4 regions of the Streptomyces sp. NPDC093149 genome follow, and region 1 is predicted to be linked to each of the others. Evidence: riboswitches for the same ligand, from Rfam matches in the RefSeq annotation. Region 1 holds a riboswitch; each other region holds the start of a gene.

Region 1 (5,814 bases):
CTCCACGACCACCTCATCGAAGTCGCGATCAGCGACTCGTTCCGAGCGCGATGTCGAGGGTGGGATTGTGTTGAGCGGTCGTCGGACATGTGGTGGCCTCGTCGTTCTGGGACTGCTCGCTGCAGCCTGCGGCCCGACCGGCTCCGGGGCCGGTCCGGACGGCCGCCCGACGGGCTCGGCGGCCGGCTTCCCCATGGTCGTCGAGGACTGCGCAGGGGTCCGTACCACCTTCGAGGCGCCCGCGCGCAGGATCGTGACGAGTAACGCCTCCGGTCTGGAACTACTGCTTCGGCTCGGTGCGTCGGACAGGGTCATCGGGACGGGGTTCCCTCCGGGCAGGGGCGCGCTGCCGAAGGGGCTGGCCGCGCAGGCCGCCGAGGTACCGGTGCTCGGCAGGACGGTGATTCCCAAGGAGAGACTGCTGGGTTCGGGTGCTGACGTCTATCTGGAGACGTTCTCCTCGATGGGCGGCATGGGGGGCGACAACACGGTCCCCGGGCCTGAGGAGTACAGGGCCGCCGGAATCAAGGTGGTGCAACTCCGGTCGACCGCCTGCGCATCGATACGCGAAGGGCCCAGGAACGATCTGTCCGACGTGACGGACGACATCCGGCGGCTCGGGGCGCTCACGGACACCTCGGAACGGGCCGATGCCCTCGTCGACGCCATGGAGGGCAAGATCTCCGCGGTGCGCAGGGCCCTGGGCGATCTGCCGGAGTCCCGGCGGCCGACGTACTTCGTCTTCGACTTCGACGGCGGGACCGAACAGCCGATGGCCGTGTGCGGGAAACAGGTGGCCAACGCGGTGATCAGGCTGGCCGGTGCGCGCAATGTCTTCGGCGACTGCGACAGCGACCACAAGCAGGTCGGCTGGGAGGACGTCGTCGAGAAGAACCCCGACTGGATCCAGCTGGCCGTGAGGAACCGGGGCAGTGCCGCGTCCGACGACAGGGCTTTCGACGAGGCGGAGAAGTTCCTCAAGTCGTTCCCGGCGACGCGCGGACTCACCGCGGTCGAGGAGGGCAGGTTTCTGCGCATTCGCTCGGAACGGACCACCATCGCCGGCGTCGGCAACGCGGACACGGTCGAGCAGATCGCTCGCACGGTGCACGCCGACCGGTTCGAGGGCGGACGGTAGATGGCCCTCGACAGCTCGGCCGGCAAGGCGGCCGGTCGTCCTGGCCCGGTCGGGCCCGAAGCACCCGGCGCCGGGGGATCCGCATACGTGCTGCGGCCCCTTCCCGCCCGGTGGGTGGCCGCCGCTCTCGCGGTGGCACTGCTGCTGGGGCTCACGGCCGCCGTCTCCTGGGGTTCCTCGCACGTGGCGGTGTCCGAGGTGTGGTCGACGGTGGGGCACCGGCTGACCGGCGGGGCCGCGCGGCCGGGCACCCGGGACCTGATCGTGTGGCAGCTGCGGGTCCCCCGAGCCCTGCTCGCGGCCGTCGTGGGTGCCGGACTCGGCGTCGTCGGCACCGCTGTACAGGCCCTGGTGCGCAATCCGCTCGCCGATCCCCACCTTCTGGGCATCTCCAACGGTGCTTCTCTGGGGGCCGTGGCGGCGATCGTCCTCGGCGCGAGCACCGGGGGTCTGTTCGGGCTGGGCGTCTGCGGCGCGGCGTTCGCCGGAGCGCTGCTGTCGTTCGCTCTGGTCTGGACGGTGGCCCGGCGAGGCGGTGGCTTCTCGCCGCTGCGTCTCGTGCTGGCGGGGGTGGCGATCGGACAGTTCCTGGCGGGGTTCACCAGCTATCTGGTGTTGCGGGCCGGTGACGAGCAGCAGACCCGGGGCGTGCTGTTCTGGCTGATGGGCAGCCTCGGCGGTGCGCAGTGGAGCTCGCTCGCCGCGCCCACGGCGGCCGTCGTGCTGGGCCTTGCCGTGCTTCAGGGCCGGGCCAGGGCGTTGAACGCCTTGCTGATGGGTGACGAGACGGCGGCCGGGCTCGGTGTCTCCGTGGTGCGGCTGCGGCGCGAGATGTTCGTGGTCACCAGTGTGCTGACCGGCGTGCTCGTGTCCGTCTCCGGCGCCATCGGATTCGTGGGGCTGCTGGTGCCGCATCTGTGCCGACTGCTGGTCGGAGGGGACCATCGCAGGCTGCTGCCCGTGTCCGCGCTGACCGGTGCGGTGCTCCTCGTCGTCGTCGACACCCTCTGCCGCACCGTGCTGCCGGATCAGGAGCTTCCCATCGGTGTGGTCACGGCGCTGCTGGGCGCGCCCGTCCTGCTGTTTCTGCTGGACCGGCGTTCGGAGCACGGCCGATGAGAATCGACGTACACGACCTCCGGGTGGCCTACGACGGCCGTACCGTGGTCTCGGGGCTGCATCTCATCGCGTCCTCGGGCGAGATCACCGGGCTGGTCGGCCCCAACGGCAGCGGCAAGTCGACCGTGCTGCGCACCGTCTACCGGCATCTGCGCCCGGTAGCGGGCCGGGTGCTCCTGGACGGTACGGACATCGGGGTGCTGCCGCCCGCCGAAGCGGCCAGGCATGTCGCCGCTCTGCCGCAGGAGCGCGGTGGGGACTTCGATCTGACCGTCCACGAGATCGTGGTGATGGGCCGCACCCCGTACAAGCGGGCCTTCGCAGGTGAGGACGGGACGGACCGGGCCGTCGTCACCCGGGCCCTGGGACGGGTCGGTCTCGCAGGGTACGGGAACCGCCGATTCTCCGCGCTGTCGGGTGGCGAACGCCAACGGGCCCTGCTGGCCAGGGCTTTCGCGCAGGACCCGGATGTCCTGGTGCTGGACGAGCCGACCAACCACCTCGATGTGCGCCACCAGGTGGAGCTGCTGTCACTGCTGCGGGCGCAGGGGCGCACCACACTGGTCTCGCTCCACGACCTGAACGCGGCGGCCTCGGTCTGCGACCGCCTGCATGTGCTGCACGAAGGAGCGCTGGTGGCGTCCGGCACTCCCCTGGAGGTGCTCACTCCGGCCCTGTTGGCGGAGGTGTTCGGCGTGCGGGCGGCGGTGGTCGAGCATCCGCTGACCGGTGATCCGCTGATCGCCTTCGATCACCGGTCGGCCGTGTGACCGTGCCCGTCCCACCGCGGGCCGGACCGGGCGGCTCGACGGCGCGGGGCTCTCGGCGGTGTGCGACACGGCATCAGCCACCGCCGGGAGCGCGGCCCGTCCAGCGTTCCTCGACCTTCGCGATCCTCCAGTAGGCCAGGGCCGCCGCCCACACCATCACGAAGAGTCCGACGATGATGTAGCCGACGTTGCCCAGGTCCAGGCCGGAGATCCAGCCGGTGACCGGGTCCCGCAGACCGAGCTTGTCGTGGAGTATGGTGACCAGCTCGATCGTGCCGATGAGGAAGGCGACGGCGATCGACAGGCCGGTGATGGCGAGGTTGTAGAACACCTTGCGCACCGGGTTGGAGAAGGCCCACTGGTAGGCGAAGTTCATGAACGTCCCGTCCAGCGTGTCGAACAGACTCATTCCGGCGGCGAACAGCAGCGGCAGGCACAGGATCGCGTACCAGGGCAGGCCCGCCGCGGCCCCGCTGCCCGCCATGACCATCAGGGTGACCTCCGTGGCGGTGTCGAAGCCGAGACCGAAGAGGAAGCCGAGCGGATACATCTGGCCCGGCCTCGTGATGGACCGGGTGAACCTGCCGAGGATCCGGTTCATGAACCCGCGCGAGTCCAGATGCTGCTCCAGCTCGGCCTCGTCGAACCGGCCCGCCCGCATCGCCCGGAACACGCGCAGAATGCCGACGAGTGCGACCAGGTTCAACGCGGCGATGAGATAGAGGAAGGATCCGGAGACGGTCGTACCCACCACACCGAGCACCTGGTGTGTGCCCGAGTTCTCGTTGATCAGTACCCCGGCCAGCCGCGCTCCTCCGGCGACCAGCGCGGCCATGGCGATGACCACGCTGGAGTGTCCGAGCGCGAACCAGAAGCCGACCGACACGGGGCGCTTGCCGTCGGCCATCAGTTTGCGGGTCGTGTTGTCGATGGCGGCGATGTGATCGGCGTCGAAGGCGTGCCGCATGCCGAGCGTGTACGCGGTGATCCCGAGCCCGATGCCGAACGCCTTGGAACCGACCTCGTAGTGCTGTGGCAGGACGAGCAGGAACAGCACACCGAACGCCACCACGTGCAGGGCGGCTATCACCGCGAGCAGCCCCACGGTTCGAACGGTGTCCTCGCGCCGCCACGTGAACACGGCGGAATCGGGCAGGGTCATACGGTCACGCTCCAGCACCTCGTGGATGACTTCGTGAGATGCCGTGGCCGGTCTCCTGGCTGACGGGTTCGCTCGCGCTCGTGTCCGCCCCTGCCTTCCCAGCCGCGCTCTGCGGCCAGTGGCAGTCGTTGGGACGGATACTCCCCGATCACAGTGGCGAGGGCCGCTCCGGCCTGAGACTCCTCGGAGTCTGTCACCGGTCTTCCCGAACACCACGGCGCACCCACTCTAGCGTTGTGGTGAGCGGCGCCCACAAGCCGGGCGGGCGGGCCAGGGGGATGACGGCCTCAACTTCCGGCAGGGCGTCGGGCCGTGGTCCTCCCTCTCCTCCTCGGTGCCCGGCGAAATTCCCTTCGTCGAAAGGCTGCCGTCCGTCTGCCTTCGGCACCCGAAGACCCTTGAGGAGCTGAGATGCCCGGTCACCCGAGCGCGCGTTGACCCTGTAGGCCGCGACCGGCCCGTCATCGCGTGCTGCCCTCGATCCGCGGCACGGCGAACCCTCCCTCGCCCGGGCCGGCGCACCTGCTGTGCGCCGCGCGGCGGGCGCCGTTCTCAGCAGCTCAAGGGGGCCCTGTGCCGTCCGATTCTCCTGCCGTGCCCGCACACCGTCGCATCGTCCGGCGCACACGCGGTCCCGCTTCCGAGGGGGCTTTCGACGCGGCTCGCCCTTCGGGGCTCCGTGTGACCTTGGCGCCCGGCAGGCCGGGCCTGCCCGGCGGTCCGCGGGCAGGAGGCCCGCGGTGAAGGCGGCCCGCTCCGGTCGGCCGGCCCTGCCGAGCCTGTGGCGGGACGGTGACTTCCGCAGGCTCTGGGCGGGGCAGACCGCCTCTCAACTCGGGGCACAGGCCGCCCAGGTGGTCCTGCCGCTCATCGCCGTGGTGACGCTGGACGCCGGCGCCGCCGAAGTCGGAGTCATGCGTGCGGTGGAACAGGCACCCATCCTGCTGATCTCGCTCTTCGCCGGTGCGTGGGTGGGCCGTCGGCGTTCCCGCGACGTGATGATGCTGGCGGACTTGGGCCGCGCTCCGGCACTGGCCGCGATCCCCGCCGCGTATCTGCTGGGTCTGCTCGGTGCTCCGGCGTTGCTCGGCGTCGCCTTCCTCGTCGGTGTTCTCAGCCTGCCGCCCGGGCAGGGCCGGGCCCCGGATCGCTCACGGCCCCGGTCCACCACGCGTTGCGGGGCGTTCCACCGACGTGGATGCGTGGTTCAGAGACCGATGTCGCGGCCCTTGATGTCGGCGAGGGACTCGCGGCGGATCAGGAGCCGCGCGCCGCCGTCGTGGACGGCGACCACGGGCGGGCGGCCGACCGCGTTGTAACTGGACGCCATGGAGAGGTGGTAGGCGCCCGCGACGGGGATGGCCACCAGATCGCCCGGACGGATGTCGCCCGGCATCTGCGCATCGGTGGCGAGCACGTCGCCCGCCTCGCAGTGCCGGCCGACGACGGTGGCCGTACGGGGCCCGGCCGTCGAGCGGCGGCCGACGAGCCGGGGTGCGTAACGGACCCCGTACAGCGCGGGCCGTGGGTTGTCGCTCATCCCGCCGTCCACCGCGACGAAGACGCGGTCGCCGGTCTGCTTGACCGCGAGCACCCGGTAGAGCGCCACACCCGCGGGCCCGACC
Region 2 (5,814 bases), on a different contig from region 1:
CGCCCGGTAGAAGAGCACGCCGACGGTCGGGCGGCCCTCGACGAACTCACGGCCGCCGTGCAGGCCCCACTCGGGCATCGTCTGCGGCTCGGCGAAGCCGTGACCGGTCAGCAGGACGGTGTCGGAGAGGAAGCGGGCCAGTTCCACGAGGTTTCCGGGGCCGCCCTCCACGAGGTAGCGCAGCGCCTCGGCGACGACACCGGCCGGCACGGACGACTCGGCCATCAGCTCCGCGTCCGGCACGGCCTCGCCGCCCAGCAGCACGGTGGGGATGCCGGACGCCTTGAGGACGGCCAGCCCGTCCTCCCAGGCGCGTTTGCCGCCCAGGAGACGGACGACGGCGACGGAGGAACCCTCGATCAGTGCGGGGAGTTCCTCGTGGGCGTCGAGGCGGGTGGGGTTGCCGATCCGGTACGGCGCGCCGGAGGCGCGGGCGGCCAGGAGGTCCGTGTCGGCGGTCGACAGCAACAGCACGGTGCTCGTAGGTGCGTTCATGCGCGTGCTCCAGGTGCTCCGGGGGCGATGAAGGGAAGTCCTGAGGGCGCGCCCGACTCGATGAGCCGGAGCAGCGCGTCGGTGTCCGCGTGTTCCTCGATGAGGTCGCCGAGGCGATCGAGCTGTTCCTCGCGCAGCGTGGCGAAGGCGGTGTCGGGGGCGGGGACGAAGCGTCGGCCGGCGGCCCGCGCGATCTCGGTCAGGAAGCGGCGGCGGAATTCGTCGCTCTCCAGCGAGCCGTGCCAGTGGGTGCCCCACACGGCGCCGGCCCGGCAGCCGTCCAGGAACGCCTCGCCGCCGTGTACGTCGGCGACGCCGTGATGGATCTCGTACCCCTCGACGGGGGCGCCGAGCGCCTCGCCCGAGGGGCGGGCGAGGGTCTTCTCGCGGTCGAAGCGGACGCGTACGGGCAGCAGGCCGAGGCCGTCGACGTGCCCGGCCCGCGACTCGACCTCGTCCTCGATGTGTTCGCCGAGGATCTGGAAGCCGCCGCAGATGCCGAGGACCGGTCCGCCCTCGGCGGCGCGCCGGACCAGGGCGTCGGCGAGACCGCGCTCGCGCAGCCAGGCCAGCGCCTTCACGGTGCCGCGGGTGCCCGGCACGACGACGAGGTCGGCGTCGGCCAGCTCCTCGGCGCGGTCCACGAACCGCACGACGACGCCCGGTTCGGCGGCCAGCGCGTCCACATCGGTGAAGTTCGACATCAGCGGTACGGCGCACACGGCGACGCGCAGCACGTCCTCGCCGTGCGGCGGCGCGACGACCGACTCGCGCACGGTCCCGCGCAACGAGACCCGCAGCCCGTCCTCCTCGTCGATGCCGAGGCCGTGGGCGAAGGGCAGCACCCCGTACGTCCGCCGTCCGGTGATCCCGCGCAGCATCTCCAGGCCCGGCTCCAGCAGCGACACGTCACCGCGGAACTTGTTGACGAGGTAGCCCGCGATCAGCGACTGGTCCTCGGCGTCGAGCAGCGCCGTCGTACCGAAGAAGGAGGCGAAGACGCCCCCGCGGTCGATGTCGCCGACGACCACCACCGGGAAGCGGGCCGCTCGTGCGATGCCCATGTTCACGATGTCCGTGCGCCGCAGATTGATCTCGGCCGGACTGCCCGCCCCCTCGCAGATCACTGCGTCATAGGTGCCCCGAAGCCGCTCCAGACAGTCCACGACCGTGGAGAGGAGCGCTTCCTGCCGGCCCCCGTGGTAGCCGCGTGCGCTCATCTCGCCGACCGGCCGGCCCATCAGGACGACCTGGCTGGAGCGGTCGCCGCCGGGCTTGAGCAGGACGGGGTTCATCAGCGCGGACGGCTCCACCCGCGCGGCCTGGGCCTGCATGGCCTGGGCGCGCCCGATCTCGGCGCCCTCGCGGGTGACGAACGAGTTCAGCGACATGTTCTGCGCCTTGAACGGCGCCACCTTCACGCCCTGGCGCACGAGCCAGCGGCAGATGCCCGCCGTGACGACGCTCTTGCCCGCGTCCGAGGTGGTTCCGGCGACCAGCAGCCCGCCGCTCATGTATGTCTCCGTCCTGCGATCCGAGTCCCTGCCGCGGCAGTTGCCGCGGTCCGGCGCCCCGCGATGCGTCGTGCGGCGAGGCCGGCGCCCAGCCGTCCCGCCACGCACACGCCCAGGGCGAGCGCGCTCACCCGGCGCGACAGCCGTACCGCGCGTTCGATGTCCTCGGTCTCCACCGCCCGGCCCTGTGCCCCGTTGAGGACGGGGCGGTGCTCGACCCTTCCGCCGTACGCGAGGGTCCCGCCGAGCCGCACGCCGAGCGCGCCCGCGAACGCGGCCTCCACCGGGCCCGCGTTGGGGCTCGGGTGCTTGGCGGCGTCGGCCCGCCAGGCCCGTACCGCGCCACGTGGCCGCCCCCCGGCGGCCACGGCGAGCAGGGCCGTGAGCCGGGCACCGGGCCAGCCGGCGATGTCGTCGAGGCGGGCGGAGGCCCAGCCGTAGCGCCGGTGGCGGGGGGACTTGTGGCCGACCATGGCGTCGAGGGTGTTGACGGCCCGGAAGCCGACGAGCCCCGGCACCCCGCCCAGCGCGCCCCACACCAGGGCGCCGACCACCGCGTCCGAGGTGTTCTCGGCCACGGACTCCACCACGGCGCGGGCGATCTGCGGTCCGTCGAGGGAGTGCGGGTCGCGTCCGCACAGATGCGGCAGCCGTTCGCGGGCCGAGCCGATGTCGCCGGCCGCCAGGGCGTCACCGATCGTCAGGGCCTCACGCCCCAGGGACGTACCGCCGACGACGGACCAGGTGGCGGCCGCGGTCAGCGCGACACGGGCGGCGGGACGGCCGCGCACGGCACGGGTGATCAGCGCGGCACCACCCGCGGCGCCCCCGGCCAGGACGAGGGTGTGCAGCGCGCCCCACCCGCGGTGGTCGCGCCACAGACGGCGTTCGACGCCCGCCGCGGCCCGCCCGAAGGCGGCGACCGGATGCCCCCTGCGGGGGTCACCGAGCAGCAGGTCGCCGATCAGACCGGCCGTGGCGCCGTACGCGAAGATGCGGTCGGCACGCACGGCTCAACCGGCCGACGCGCCTCGAAGGACCTTCGTACAGGCGGCTCTCGACGAGAGCGCCACAGCAACGGACGCACGGCAGCCAGGCATGGCGATATGTCCTCACTCAGGGTCCGCGCCCTGGTTCGACGTGACCGGCGACGAGAGTCTCCTGGCTCCCGGATCCGCAGTTCCCCCGGCCTTCCAGCCCGCTCGCGCGCGCCGTGACTTCCGGTGTGGGGGACTGCTCCCCGGTGACAGTGGCGGGACCGCGCCGGATTCGCACCGGCTTCCTCTGCTGTCGCCGTAATTGGCTCCGGCAGTCCACCACGCTCCGCGAACGCCCGTCAACTTGCCGTTGACCTGCGTCGGCGCAGTGTGCTGAGGCCCACATCGTGCCGGGCACGCCGGAACGGGCCGGCCACACGAGGTGTGTCCGGCCCGTCGGGGAGTGCGCGGGGGAGGGCTCAGGCGACGATCAGATAGATCCCGTACGCGACCGCCGCCGCGCACAGCCCGAAGCAGATGTACGCGCCGGCGCGGGCCAGCAGCAGCGAGCCGCCGGAGCCGCCCTGCGCCGCCGGTTCGGGCTGCTTGGAGAGACCGACGATGCCCAGGGTGAAGAGACCCACCAGTGCGACGGTGACAACGAGGGAGACGCCGAAGACGGAGCCGAGGGCTGCCCAGTCGATGTTCATGCTGAATCCTTAGAGCGTCCGACAATCGGGGGGTGGGAGAAGGCACGGGGTTGGGTGCGTGCAGCCGCACGGCGGAGGATTGAGTCACGGCGGCGCCACGGCGATTGACGACGACGCGGCAGATGCCGCGACGCCGCCCTCCGATTGCCGGACGCTCTTTGGACGGCCGGCCCAGTGCCTCTCCCGGCAAGCTTTGCCCCGTCGCGCCGTCCAGCACGCACGCTCGCGGCGTTGGCCAAAAGTCCTGGTAGCTCCGCTACAAGGACTTCCGGCCGCCTTGCGATCGCACGCACTGGACGACACTCCTCACGGGGCAAACATTGCCGGTCACGGCACTAGACGGTGGCGGGTCGCGCCGGGTCCTGGGGGGTTCCGGCCGGGGCCGGAATGGTGGTCTTGAGGTCCTGGGCCGTGGCCTGGGCCGCGGTGGGCGGCGGGCTGACGGCGGCGATGGCCGTGGTGACGACGCCTGCGGGCTCGGCCGCGCCGTCCGCCGGCGCGACGTCGCCGTGGCCGACCGGCTTGCGGCGCGACACCAGCCAGATCGAGCCGGAGCCCGCGACCAGCAGCGCCGCGACGACGACGACCCCCCAGGTGCCCTGCTTGGTGAGGAGTTCCGCGCCCGCGCCGACCAGGCCCGCGGCCGGCAGGGTCAGACCCCAGGCGACGAACATCCGGGTGGCGGTGGACCAGCGGACCACACCGCCCTGACGGCCGAGACCCGCGCCCATGACGGCGCCGGAGCAGGACTGGGTGGTGGAGAGGGAGAAGCCGAGGTGCGAGGAGGCCAGGATGACCGTGGCCGCGCTGGTCTGGGCGGCGAAGCCCTGCGGCGGCCTGAGGTCGGTGAGGCCGCTGCCCATGGTGCGGATGATGCGCCAGCCGCCCAGGTAGGTGCCGAGCGCGATGGCCGTACCGGCGGCGACGATGACCCAGACCGGCGGGTTGGCGCCGGGGTGCAGGACGCCGCCGGTGACCAGGGCCAGGGTGATGATGCCCATGGTCTTCTGCGCGTCGTTGGTGCCGTGGGCGAGGGAGACCAGTCCGGCCGAGGCGATCTGACCGGCGCGGTAGCCCTTGGCGGTGGCCTTCTCCTGGGCGTCGTTGCGGATCTTCCCGCCGATCCGGTACGTCAGCCTGGTGGCCAGCAGCGCGGCCAGGCCGGCGACGATCGGGGCGGCGACGGCGGGGAGCAGAACCTTGGTGACGACCGTGCCGCCGTTGACCGACGACCAGCCCGCCGACATCACGGCGGCACCGATCAGGCCGCCGAACAGGGCGTGCGAGGAGCTGGACGGCAGTCCGACCAGCCAGGTCAGCAGATTCCAGAGAATGGCGCCGACGAGTGCCGCGAAGATGACTTCTGTCCGCAACCCGTCCTCGTTGATGATCCCGCCGGAGATCGTCTTGGCGACCTCCACGGACAGGAACGCGCCGACGAGGTTGAGAACGGCGGACATGGCCACCGCTGTCTTCGGTCTGAGCGCACCGGTCGAGATGGTCGTCGCCATCGCGTTGGCGGTGTCGTGGAAACCGTTCGTGAAATCGAACACTAGAGCTGTCACGATCACAATCGCGAGGAGCAGCGTGATGTGTTCCATTTACCCAGGCAATCGTTCGACGTCATTGGCACGTGGACCGTAGGCAACCTGGGTGAACGGAAGATGAACTGAGAAGGGCACTGTGGTGACTCGAAGCGGAGGCGGGTCACGCTGTTTGTCCTCCCCGGTGCGGCACGTGCCCGGGACGGGGCCTCCAGGGGGCTGATTTCGGCCCCCGACACCCCTTTTGAGAACTTCACCGGTTTGTGACTTCTGTGGCCGATCGCATGTCCGTTCGGCATCCGGGCTGACAGGATCTCCGCATGAGCGATCAGCAGCGGGACGCGATCGGACGGGCCTGGGACGCGGTCGTCGCCACCGCCCGCAGGACGGCGGCGGACGGCCTCGTCGTGGGAACCTCGGGAAACGTGTCGGCCAGGGTCGGCGGGACGGTCCTGGTCACCCCCAGCGCAGTGCCGTACGAGAGGCTCGGCCCCGAAGACGTCGTCGGCGTCGATCTGGAGGGCAACCGAGTCCTCGGCGAACTGGCCCCGACCAGCGAACTCCCGCTCCATCT
Region 3 (5,814 bases), on a different contig from region 1:
CGGGCAGAGTCCGACAGGACTGATCACCTACACCGCCGACGGCCACATGTCGGTGAGCGTGCTGAACCCGGACCCCGAGCCCTCCCCGGAGGAGGGGACGGCCGGACCGGTCGACACCGCGACCCTGTTCAGGACTTCTCCGTACCTGGGATACGCGGGCACCTACGAGGTGACGGGCGACCTGGTCGTCCACCATCTGCGGATAGCGTCCTTGCGCCCATGGGTCGGCACCACGCAGGAGCGCCGGTGGCGGGTGGAGGGGGACCGATTAACCCTGCTCCCCCCGACCGAGGGAGCCGGCGACGGCGCGCGCGCCCCGCGACTCGTGTGGCACCGGCCGGCCGCGGACGCCGCATGAGCGACGAGTGATCCGGGTCACCGGCCGCCCGGCCGGTGACCCGGCCCCACCGCCCGGCGCGGGGCTCCGGCCGTACGGACCGCCCCGCGCCCGGTACCCACCGGCACGGCCGTCCCGTGATCCCGTGCACCCCGAACTCCCCGGGCACGCCGGGCAGATGGACGTACCGACAGATGGTCGACCGGGGCTACTACTGTAACAAGTTCTCGTTACAGTGGGCGCGGTGCGCCGCACGCCGTACGTCCGGTGCGCCGACCAGGCCTCGAAGAGAGATGGGGAGCCCATGACGCAGGTGACCGACCATGGCGGGGGCGTGCACAGCATCAAGGTCCCCATCCCTGACAATCCGCTCGGCCACACCCTCGTCCATGTCCTCGACACCGATCGCGGGCCGGTCCTGATCGACACGGGCTGGGACGATCCGGAGGCGTGGGACACCCTCACCGCGGGGCTCGACGCCATCGGTACGGGCATCGGCGACATCCACGGTGTGGTCATCACCCATCACCACCCCGACCACCACGGCCTCTCCGGCCAGGTGCGCGAGGCGTCCGGGGCCTGGATCGCCATGCACGCGGCGGACGCCGCGATCGTGCGCCGCACCCGTGAGGCCCGGCCCAGCACCTGGCTGTCGTACCTCTTGACGAAGCTCACGGCGGTCGGTGCGCCCCAGGAGCATCTCGCGCCGCTGCGGGCCGCGGTCGAGGGCGGCCGGATGCGCACGCTGCCGGGGCTGCGGTCCGCGCTCCCGGACCGGGAGATCGTTCCGGGTGAGCTCCTCGGCCTGGCGGGCCGCCGACTGCGGGCGATCTGGACTCCGGGGCACACGCCCGGTCATGTCTGTCTGCATCTGGAGGAGGAGCATCCGCGGAATCTGCCGGGCCGGGGGCGGCTGTTCTCCGGGGATCATCTGCTGCCGGGGATCAGCCCGCACATCGGGCTGTACGAGGACCCGGACGCCGCGCCGGGCACCGCCCCGTCCGCCGGGGGAGACCCCATCGGTGACTACCTCGGCTCGCTGGAGCACATCGGCCGGCTCGGCGTGGCGGAGGTGCTGCCCGCCCACCAGTACGCGTTCACGGACGCCGCGGGGCGCGTACGGGAACTCCTGGACCATCACGAGGAACGGCTGACCGGACTGCTCAAGCTGCTGGCCACCCCGCTCACGCCGTGGGAGCTGGCCGAGCGGATGGAGTGGAACCGGCCGTGGGAGCAGATCTCGCACGGTTCGCGGAACATCGCCGTCTCGGAGGCCGAGGCGCATCTGCGGCGTCTGGTCAGGCTGGGGCGCGCACAGGCGGTGGCGGGGAGCGAGCCGGTGACGTACATCGCGGTGTGAAGGGCGCGGCGGGCCGTCGGGCAGGGGGCTCGTTTCGCCCTCTCCCGGCCACCCGGGCACCGGCACGGGCCGGACTTCCGGCGAGCGCGGTGCGACGTCGCCCGTCGGGCCCCCGGGGCCGCGCCCGTCCCGTGGGGGACGAGCCCCCGGACGGCCCCGGAACCCGTCCGACCCCGCCCGGTAGAGTGTGCGGGTCGTCATCATGCCCGTTCAGGGGGAAGCCGGTGCGAATCCGGCGCTGACCACGCAGCCGTGAACCGTCGTCGCAGACGGTGAGCCGGAATGCCCTGTCCGCGGTCGTGACCGGCTCGCGACCTCCGGAACCCCGGTGGTCGGCACCGTCGAGGTATACGGAGCCGGAGCCTGGTGCCTGAGCGTGCCTGTGCCCGGTTCCCCGCAGGAGAGGCCCCGCCCGCCATGACCGTACGCCGCAGCGCGGCAACGCTCGCCGCCATCGCCACCGTGCTCTGTGCGGCCGCTGCCCCGGTCGCGGTGGCGGCGCCGTCCCCCACCCCTTCGCCGTCCATCGCCCTGCCGTCCGGGCTGTACGGCACGAAGGACCCGACCTACGACGGTGTCTGGCGGCAGTCGCTGGCCTTCCTCGCCCAGCGGCTGGAGGGCGTCACGCCCGCCACGGAGTCGGTGGACTGGCTGATCGCCCAGCAGTGCGAGAACGGCGCCTACGCCGCGTACCGGCCCGACGTGTCCCGGCCCTGCACCGGGAAGACGGTGCTGGACACCAATGCCACCGCGGTCGCCGTGCAGGCGTTCGTCGAGGTGGGCGGGCACCGGGACACCGTGAACAACTCGGTCCGCTGGCTGAAGTCCGTACAGAACGAGGACGGCGGCTGGGGCTACACCGCCGGCGCGCCCAGCGACGCCAACTCCACCTCGCTGGTGATCGGCGCCCTCGCCCGGCAGGGCCAGCGGCTCGCGGACATCACCACCCCGAACGGCAAGACCCCCTACTCCCCGCTGCTCGCGCTCGCGATCCCGTGCGGCGGCAAGGACGGCGGCGCCTTCGCCTACCAGCCCGACAAGGCCGGCAAGCTCGCCGCCAACGCGGACGCCACCGCCGCCGCCGTGCTCGGCACGATGGGCAAGGCCCTGGCCGTCGGGAACAACGCCGCAGCCAAGGGGACCAGCTGCCACCCGGGGTCCGGTCTCACGCCCGAGCAGGCCGCCCAGAACGGCGCCCACTACCTCGCGAACGCCCTCGCCACGAGCGGCCACCTCGACCTGGCCCCGATGCCCGGCGCCACCGACACCACCCCGCAGCCCGACTTCGGCAACACCGCGGACGCGGTCGTCGCCCTGTCCGCCGCGGGCCACCAGGACAAGGCCGCCAAGGCCGTGGCCTGGCTGAAGAAGAACGCCGGCCCCTGGGCCGAGCAGAACGGTCCCGCCGCCTACGCCCAGCTGGTCCTGGCCGCGCACGCGACCGGCTCCGACGCCCGCGACTTCAACGGCGTCAACCTGGTCGACCGGCTGAACGCGACCGGTCCCGCGCCCGCAGCCGTCACGACGCCCGACCCGTCCGCCGACACCGGGTACGAGGCCACGGAGAAGGACCAGGTGCACAGCGGCGACGACGTGATCGGTGGCGTGTGGTGGTTCATCGGCATCGGTCTCGTCGTCGCCGCTGCCGCGGCCTTCCTGATCAGCGGCCGGCGCAAGAACCGGCAGCTGTGAGGCGGGCGGGAAGGGCCACCGCGCTGCTGGTGGCCCTGGCTGCCGTCCTGGCCGTGCTCGGCGCGGGGACGGCCCAGGCGGCCGGGTACCGGTACTGGTCGTTCTGGGAGGGTTCCGGCACCGGCTGGACGTACGCCACCCAGGGCCCGTCCCTGGTCCGGCCGGACGACGGCACGGTGCAGGGCTTCCGGTTCTCGGTCAGCGAGGACTCCCAGGACTCGGCGAAGCCGCGCCGCTCCCCCGACTTCGCGAAGATCTGCGCGGACACCCCGGCCCAGGGCGGCACCAAGCGGGTCGCGCTGGTCATCGACCCGGGCACGGCGGCGGACGCCCCGGCCGGCGAGACGCCGCCCGCGCCGCGTACCGCGTGCGCGCGGGTCGCCCCGGACGCGAGCACCGCCGAGGCGCTCGCCTCGGTGGCCAAACCCTTGCGTTACAGCGGCGACGCGCTGCTCTGTGCCATCTCCGGCTATCCGGGCTCGGGCTGCGGCGAACAGGTCTCGGGCGACGGGCACGCGACGCCTTCGGCGACGGTGTCCCCGGGCGCCGCCGCCTCCGCCGGTTCGGGCGGCTCCGGCGGCGGGCCGTCCGCCGGGGTGCTCGTCGGCGTCGGCGCCGTTCTCCTCCTCGGCATCGCCGCAGTCGTGCAGGCCCGCCGCCGCCGCGGATGACCGCCCCGACCAGCGGCCCGGTGACCGGCGCCACCGGCACCGTCCGGCCGCGCCGGCCGCTGCGCGCCCCCGGGGCGACCCGGAGCAACGCCCTGCCCGCCGGGGCCTGGTGGCTGTGGGCGCTCGGTCTCGCCACCGCCGCGTCCCGGACCACCAATCCACTGCTGCTCGGGCTGCTGGTCGGGGTCGCCGGCTACGTGGTCGCGGCGCGCCGCACGGACGCGCCGTGGGCCCGTTCGTACGGGGCGTTCATCAGGATCGGGCTGTTCGTCGTCGGTGTGCGGCTGGTCTTCTCGGTCCTTCTCGGTTCGCCGATCCCCGGGACGCATCCGGTGTTCACGCTCCCCGAGGTGCCGCTGCCCGACTGGGCGAAGGGCGTCAGGATCGGTGGCCGCGTCACCGCCGAGCAACTGGTCTTCGCGCTGTACGACGGGGCGAAGCTGGCGACCCTGCTGATCTGTCTCGGTGCGGCGAACTCGCTCGCCAACCCGGCCCGGCTGCTGAAGTCGCTGCCGGGTGCGCTGTACGAGGCGGGGGTCGCCGTCGTCGTCGCCATGACGTTCGCGCCGAACATGGTCGCCGATGTGGTGCGGCTGCGCACCGCACGGCGGCTGCGGGGCCGTCCGACCGGCGGCGTCAAGGCGGTGCTCCAGATCGGACTGCCGGTCCTGGAGGGCGCGTTGGAGCGCTCGGTCGCGGTGGCGGCCTCGATGGACGCGCGCGGATACGGGCGCACGGCCCAGGTCCCGCCCGCCGTCCGGCACACCACGAACGTCCTCACGCTCGGCGGGCTGCTCGGGGTGTGCGCGGGCACGTACGGGCTGCTGGCCGCGCAGGGCGCGGTGTACGGGCTGCCGCTGCTGATCGCCGGGCTGGTCGCCGCGATGGCCGGGCTGCGGCTCGGCGGGGCCCGCTCGGTCCGTACCCGCTACCGGCCCGACCGGTGGGGTGGGCGGGCCTGGCTGGTGGCGGGTTCGGGGGTCGCCGTGGCCGTGGCGATGGTCTGGGCGGGCGGTGTCGACGCGGAGGCACTGCGGCCGGGCGTCGTACCGCTGGCCGCTCCCGTGCTTCCGCTGTGGCCCGCGGCGGCGGTGCTGATCGGGCTGTTGCCCGCCGTGGTGGCGCCCGTGCCGCCCCCGGTGGGCGCCCCGCATTCCAAGGAGAGCCAGTGATCCGGTTCGAGCATGTCTCGGTGCGCTACGAGGGCACCGGGCGCCCCACCCTGTCCGGGGTCGATCTGACCGTTCCGGAGGGCGAGTTGGTGCTGATCGTCGGCCCGTCCGGGGTCGGCAAGTCGACGCTGCTGGGTGCCGTCTGCGGTCTGGTGCCGCACTTCACCGGCGGCACGCTCAGCGGCCGGGTCACGGTCGACGGGCGCGACACCCGTACGCACAAGCCGCGCGAACTCGCCGATCTGGTCGGCACGGTGGGTCAGGACCCGCTCTCCCACTTCGTCACCGACACGGTCGAGGACGAGCTGGCGTACGGGATGGAGTCGCTGGGCCTGCCCCCCGACGTGATGCGGCGGCGGGTCGAGGAGACCCTCGACCTGCTGGGCCTGGCCGGGCTGCGCGACCGGCCGATCGCCACGCTCTCCGGCGGCCAGCAGCAGCGGGTCGCGATCGGCTCGGTGCTCACCCCGCACCCGAAGGTCCTGGTCCTCGACGAGCCGACGTCCGCCCTGGACCCGGCGGCGGCCGAGGAGGTCCTCGCCGTGCTCCAGCGGCTGGTGCACGACCTCGGTACGACGGTCC
Region 4 (5,814 bases), on a different contig from region 1:
CCGTCGACGGCCCCCGTGGAACGCAGCGCTCCACGGGGGCCGTTCGTCTGCCTCCGCACGGGCCGACTCTCGCACGTCTGGCGACATTCCGAACATTCGATCCCGTTCACGGGACCGTTGTCGGACCGCAATGCGGACAGGGGGTGACGGTGACCGGAAGCCTCCCCTAGATTTCCTGCGCATTACACCTGGTGATCAGCGAGGGGACGGAGTCGCCGCATGGCAGCAGACCCTGAAGGAAAACCGCCCACCGTCACGCCCGTTCGGGTGGTCATCGCCCTCTGCCTCGTCGCGCCGTTCGTGGCGATGCTCTGGGTGAGTTCGTACGCGAAGGTGGACCCCACCTTCATCGGCATCCCGTTCTTCTACTGGTACCAGATGCTCTGGGTGCTGATCTCCACCGCGCTCACGATGGTCGCGTACAAGCTGTGGCAGCGTGACCAGCGCGCCCGCAAGGGGGGTGCGTCGGCATGAAGGACGGCGTGAACGGCGTCGCGCTCGGCGTCTTCATCTTCTTCTTCCTGGCCGTCACGGTCATGGGCTTCCTGGCGGCGCGCTGGCGCAAGGCCGAGAACGAGGCCAGCCTCGACGAATGGGGCCTGGGCGGACGGTCGTTCGGCACCTGGGTCACCTGGTTCCTGCTCGGCGGCGACCTGTACACCGCGTACACCTTCGTCGCCGTGCCCGCGGCGATCTACGCGGCGGGCGCGGCCGGCTTCTTCGCCGTGCCGTACACCATCCTCGTGTACCCGCTGATCTTCACCTTCCTGCCACGGCTGTGGTCCGTCTCGCACAAGCACGGGTACGTCACCACCTCGGACTTCGTCCGCGGACGCTTCGGCTCCAAGGGCCTCTCGCTGGCGGTCGCCGTCACCGGCATCCTCGCCACGATGCCGTACATCGCGCTCCAGCTCGTCGGCATCCAGGCGGTGCTGGACGTGATGGGAGTCGGCGGCGGCGAGAACACCCACTGGTTCGTCAAGGACCTGCCGCTGCTGATCGCGTTCGCCGTGCTGGCCGCCTACACCTACTCGTCCGGCCTGCGGGCACCGGCGCTGATCGCGTTCGTCAAGGACGGGCTGATCTACCTGGTCATCACGGTGGCGATCATCTACATCCCGATCAAACTCGGCGGCTTCGACGACATCTTCGCCAAGGCGGGCGAGGCGTTCTCGCAGACCAACCCGGCGACCGGCAAGCCGCGCGGCGCGCTCGCACCCGGCGAGGCGGGCCAATGGGGTTACGCCACCCTGGCGTTGGGCTCGGCGCTCGCGCTCTTCATGTATCCGCACTCGATCACGGCGACGCTCTCCAGCCGCAGCCGCAACGTGATCCGGCGCAACACCACGATCCTGCCGCTGTACTCGCTGATGCTGGGCCTGCTCGCTCTGCTCGGCTTCATGGCGATCGCCGCCGGAATCAAGGTGGACAACGGGCAGTTGGCCATCCCCCAGCTGTTCGAGAACATGTTCCCCGACTGGTTCGCGGGGGTCGCGTTCGCCGCCATCGGCATCGGCGCTCTGGTGCCCGCCGCGATCATGTCGATCGCCGCCGCGAACCTCTTCACCCGCAACATCTACAAGGACTTCCTGAAGCCGGACGCCACCCCGGAGCAGGAGACCAAGGTCTCCAAGCTGGTGTCCCTGCTGGTGAAGGTCGGTGCGCTCGCCTTCGTCCTCACCATGGACAAGACGGTCGCGATCAACTTCCAGCTGCTCGGCGGGATCTGGATCCTCCAGACGATGCCGGCCCTGGTCGGCGGCCTGTTCACCCGCTGGTTCCACCGCTGGGCGCTGCTCGCGGGCTGGGCGGTGGGCATGGTGTACGGCACGGTGGCCGCGTACGGGGTCGCCAGCCCGACCCAGGCGCACTTCGGCGGTTCGTCCAAGGAGATTCCCGGCATCGGCGAGATCGGTTACATCGGCCTGACGGCGTTCGTGCTGAACGTGGTCGTGACGGTGGTGCTCACGTTCGTCCTGAACGCCGTGAAGGCGCCCGCCGGAATCGACGAGACCGCCCCGGGCGACTACACGGCCGACGCGGGCGACCCGGGCGTCCAGGTCGAGCTCCCGCCCGCCACGGCCGGAGCTCCGGGCGGCGGCCACTGACGAACGCTCCGACACCTGCCGGCGGCCCGCCGAGCCCCCTCCCACGGGGCTCGGCGGGCCGTCCGCGCGATCAGGGGCCCCCGGGCTCCGAACAGGGCCGTACAGCTCGTTCTGCAGGCCCGGCCCGCGTTGCACGACACAACATGTGGGGGCTGCCTCATCGGGCGGCCCCCACATGTATGCTCATGCTCGCTGTCGCCGCAGGGGAATCCGGTGCGAATCCGGAACTGTCCCGCAACGGTGTGTTCGGTGCGCTTTTGCGCACCCCCGAGCAAGTCCGAGGACCTGCCGACAGCGCATCCGGCTCGACCGAACCGGATGCCAGACGTCCGGGCCTCGCGGATGGGCCGGTGGACGCCGTACGGAGTGCTGCCCCGCCCGGGCCCGCCTCTGCCCGGCTGCCCCGTTCCCCGCCGGCCCCGAGCCGAGCGAGGGAGAGCACCACGTGACCATCGCGCCAGCCGATCCGGCTTCAGTCGCCGTGTCCGAAGCGGCCGAGTCCGAGGGGACCGCACACGACGGACCGGGGACCGCACTGCTGCGGACCCTGACCGACCTCACCGTCGATCTGCCCGACACCGACCCCGGTCGTGTCGCCGCCGCCGCGCTGCGCGGCCGCAGCGCCCGGTCGGACGAGGCCGAGCTGCGCTCGCTGGCCACCGAGGCCGCCGCAGGGCTGATCTCCGAGGACCCCGCCTACTCCCGGCTCGCCGCCAGGCTCCTGACCCGCACCATCGCGGACGAGGCGGTCGGCCAGGGCGCGGTCTCCTTCTCCGCCTCCGTCGCCGTCGGGCACCGCGAGGGCCTGATCGCGGACCGGACCGCCGAGTTCGTCGCGCTGCACGCGGACGCCCTCGACGCGCTGGTGGCACGCTCGCTCGCCGACGGCGCCGACGACCGGTTCGGTTACTTCGGGCTGCGGACCCTGCACAGCCGCTATCTGCTGCGCCACCCGCACACCCGCCAGGTCATCGAGACGCCCCAGCACTTCATGCTGCGGGTCGCGTCCGGTCTCGCCGAGGACGATTCGCAGCGCGCCCTGGACGAAGTGGCCGCGCTGTACGGGCTGATGAGCCGGCTCGACTATCTGCCCTCCTCGCCGACCCTGTTCAACTCCGGTACGCGGCACCCGCAGATGTCCTCCTGCTATCTGCTGGACTCCCCGCTCGACGAGCTCGACTCGATCTACGACCGCTACCACCAGGTGGCGCGGCTCTCGAAGCACGCGGGCGGCATCGGGCTCTCGTACTCCCGCATCCGCGCCCGCGGTTCGCTGATCCGCGGCACCAACGGGCACTCCAACGGCATCGTGCCGTTCCTGAAGACGCTCGACGCCTCCGTGGCCGCGGTCAACCAGGGCGGCCGCCGCAAGGGCGCCGCCGCCGTCTACCTGGAGACCTGGCACGCGGACATCGAGGAGTTCCTGGAGCTGCGCGACAACACGGGCGAGGACCAGCGGCGTACGCACAACCTCAACCTGGCGCACTGGATCCCGGACGAGTTCATGCGCCGGGTCGACGCGGACGGCGACTGGTCGCTGTTCTCGCCCGCGGACGTGCCCGAGCTGGTCGACCTGTGGGGCGACGACTTCGACGCCGCGTACCGGGCCGCCGAGGCCAAGGGGCTGGCCCGCAAGTCGATGCCGGCCCGCGAGCTGTACGGCCGGATGATGCGTACCCTCGCGCAGACCGGCCAGGGCTGGATGACGTTCAAGGACGCCTCCAACCGGACCGCGAACCAGACCGCCGAGCCGGGCCGCGTCGTCCACTCCTCGAATCTGTGCACCGAGATCCTCGAAGTCACCGACGACGGCGAGACGGCCGTCTGCAACCTGGGTTCGGTCAACCTCGGCGCGTTCGTCGCCGACGGCACCATCGACTGGGAGCGGCTGGACGCCACCGTCCGGACCGCCGTGACCTTCCTCGACCGGGTCGTCGACATCAACTTCTACCCGACCGAGCAGGCCGGCCGCTCCAACGCGAAGTGGCGCCCGGTCGGCCTGGGCGCCATGGGCCTCCAGGACGTCTTCTTCCAGCTGCGGCTGCCCTTCGACTCCCCCGAGGCACGCGCGCTCTCCACCAGGATCTCCGAGCGGATCATGCTCGCGGCGTACGAGGCGTCCTGCGAGCTCGCCGAGCGGTCGGGCCCGCTGCCCGCCTGGGCCGAGACGCGTGCCGCGCGCGGGGTGCTGCACCCCGACCACTACGACACCGAGCTGAACTGGCCGGAGCGCTGGGACGCCCTGCGCGCCCGCGTCGCGCGGAGCGGCATGCGCAACTCGCTGCTGCTCGCCATCGCGCCCACGGCGACGATCGCCTCGATCGCAGGTGTGTACGAGTGCATCGAGCCGCAGGTCTCCAACCTCTTCAAGCGCGAGACGCTCAGCGGTGAGTTCCTCCAGGTCAACGCGTACCTGGTGGAGGAGCTGAAGCAGCTCGGCGTGTGGGACGCACGGACCCGTGAGGCACTGCGCGAGGCGAGCGGCTCCGTGCAGGGTTTCGCCTGGATCCCCGAGGACGTGCGGGCGCTGTACCGCACGGCGTGGGAGATCCCGCAGCGCGGACTGATCGACATGGCGGCGGCCCGTACGCCGTTCCTCGACCAGAGCCAGTCGCTGAACCTCTTCATGGAGACGCCGACGATCGGCAAGCTCTCCTCGATGTACGCGTACGCCTGGAAGCAGGGGCTGAAGACGACGTACTACCTGCGCTCACGCCCGGCGACCCGGATCGCCCGTGCGGCCTCCGGCCGGGCCGCGGCCACCGCCCCCATCCCCGTACAGCAGGCTTCGACGCCCGACGCCGACGCGATCGCCTGCTCCCTGGAAAACCCCGAGTCCTGCGAGGCCTGCCAGTAATGAGCTCCACCGACTCCGAGAAGAACCTGCTCGACCCGGGCTTCGAGCTGACCCTGCGGCCCATGCGCTACCCGGACTTCTACGAGCGCTACCGCGACGCGATCAAGAACACCTGGACGGTGGAGGAGGTCGACCTCCACTCCGACGTCGCCGACCTCGCCAAGCTCTCCCCCGGCGAGCAGCACATGATCGGCCGGCTCGTCGCGTTCTTCGCGACGGGTGACTCGATCGTCTCCAACAACCTCGTGCTGACGCTGTACAAGCACATCAACTCCCCCGAGGCGCGGCTGTATCTGTCGCGGCAGCTCTTCGAGGAGGCCGTGCACGTCCAGTTCTATCTGACGCTGCTGGACACCTATCTGCCCGACCCGGACGACCGTGCCGCCGCTTTCGACGCGGTCGAGGAGATCCCCTCGATCCGTGAGAAGGCGCAGTTCTGCTTCAAGTGGATGGATTCGGTCGAGAAGATCGAGCGGCTGGAGACGAAGGCCGACCGCCGCCGCTTCCTGTTGAACCTGATCTGCTTCGCGGCGTGCATCGAGGGGCTGTTCTTCTACGGTGCGTTCGCGTACGTCTACTGGTTCCGCTCGCGGGGTCTGCTGCACGGTCTCGCCACGGGTACCAACTGGGTCTTCCGTGACGAGACGATGCACATGAACTTCGCGTTCGAGGTCGTGGACACCGTCCGCAAGGAGGAGCCCGACCTCTTCGACGACGAGCTCCAGCAGCAGGTCACCGACATGCTGAAGGAGGCCGTGGCGGCGGAGCTGCAGTTCGGCCGCGATCTGTGCGGTGACGGTCTGCCGGGCATGAACACGGAGTCGATGCGGCAGTACCTGGAGTGCGTGG

The links. Region 1 has a riboswitch for cobalamin ahead of ACIQCZ_RS13660 (HoxN/HupN/NixA family nickel/cobalt transporter). Riboswitches for the same ligand answer to the same signal wherever they lie in the genome.
Region 2: another riboswitch for cobalamin. It lies ahead of ACIQCZ_RS23380 (cobalamin biosynthesis protein); the one in region 1 lies ahead of ACIQCZ_RS13660 (HoxN/HupN/NixA family nickel/cobalt transporter).
Region 3: another riboswitch for cobalamin. It lies ahead of ACIQCZ_RS10035 (prenyltransferase/squalene oxidase repeat-containing protein); the one in region 1 lies ahead of ACIQCZ_RS13660 (HoxN/HupN/NixA family nickel/cobalt transporter).
Region 4: another riboswitch for cobalamin. It lies ahead of ACIQCZ_RS05335 (ribonucleoside-diphosphate reductase subunit alpha); the one in region 1 lies ahead of ACIQCZ_RS13660 (HoxN/HupN/NixA family nickel/cobalt transporter).

What each region holds. Positions count from the first base shown of each region.
Region 1 is NZ_JBIVON010000004.1:693-6,506, forward strand. Features, by position in the region: gene ACIQCZ_RS13645 (ABC transporter substrate-binding protein) at 71-1,138, shown strand; gene ACIQCZ_RS13650 (FecCD family ABC transporter permease) at 1,226-2,257, shown strand; gene ACIQCZ_RS13655 (ABC transporter ATP-binding protein) at 2,254-3,027, shown strand; gene ACIQCZ_RS13660 (HoxN/HupN/NixA family nickel/cobalt transporter) at 3,101-4,189, opposite strand; cobalamin riboswitch at 4,217-4,421, opposite strand; partial or broken gene ACIQCZ_RS13665 (MFS transporter) at 4,930-5,310, shown strand; gene lysA (diaminopimelate decarboxylase) at 5,397-5,814, opposite strand, start outside.
Region 2 is NZ_JBIVON010000007.1:419,837-425,650, forward strand. Features, by position in the region: gene cobN (cobaltochelatase subunit CobN) at 1-495, opposite strand, end outside; gene ACIQCZ_RS23375 (cobyric acid synthase) at 492-2,009, opposite strand; gene ACIQCZ_RS23380 (cobalamin biosynthesis protein) at 2,006-3,019, opposite strand; cobalamin riboswitch at 3,164-3,295, opposite strand; gene ACIQCZ_RS23385 (hypothetical protein) at 3,466-3,696, opposite strand; gene ACIQCZ_RS23390 (anion permease) at 4,032-5,297, opposite strand; gene ACIQCZ_RS23395 (class II aldolase/adducin family protein) at 5,561-5,814, shown strand, end outside.
Region 3 is NZ_JBIVON010000002.1:780,695-786,508, reverse strand. Features, by position in the region: gene ACIQCZ_RS10045 (lipocalin-like domain-containing protein) at 1-358, shown strand, start outside; gene ACIQCZ_RS10040 (MBL fold metallo-hydrolase) at 642-1,697, shown strand; cobalamin riboswitch at 1,872-2,007, shown strand; gene ACIQCZ_RS10035 (prenyltransferase/squalene oxidase repeat-containing protein) at 2,115-3,389, shown strand; gene ACIQCZ_RS10030 (SCO2322 family protein) at 3,386-4,060, shown strand; gene ACIQCZ_RS10025 (energy-coupling factor transporter transmembrane component T) at 4,057-5,232, shown strand; gene ACIQCZ_RS10020 (ABC transporter ATP-binding protein) at 5,229-5,814, shown strand, end outside.
Region 4 is NZ_JBIVON010000001.1:1,131,419-1,137,232, reverse strand. Features, by position in the region: gene ACIQCZ_RS05345 (DUF3311 domain-containing protein) at 220-474, shown strand; gene mctP (monocarboxylate uptake permease MctP) at 471-2,108, shown strand; cobalamin riboswitch at 2,281-2,416, shown strand; gene ACIQCZ_RS05335 (ribonucleoside-diphosphate reductase subunit alpha) at 2,554-4,965, shown strand; gene ACIQCZ_RS05330 (ribonucleotide-diphosphate reductase subunit beta) at 4,965-5,814, shown strand, end outside.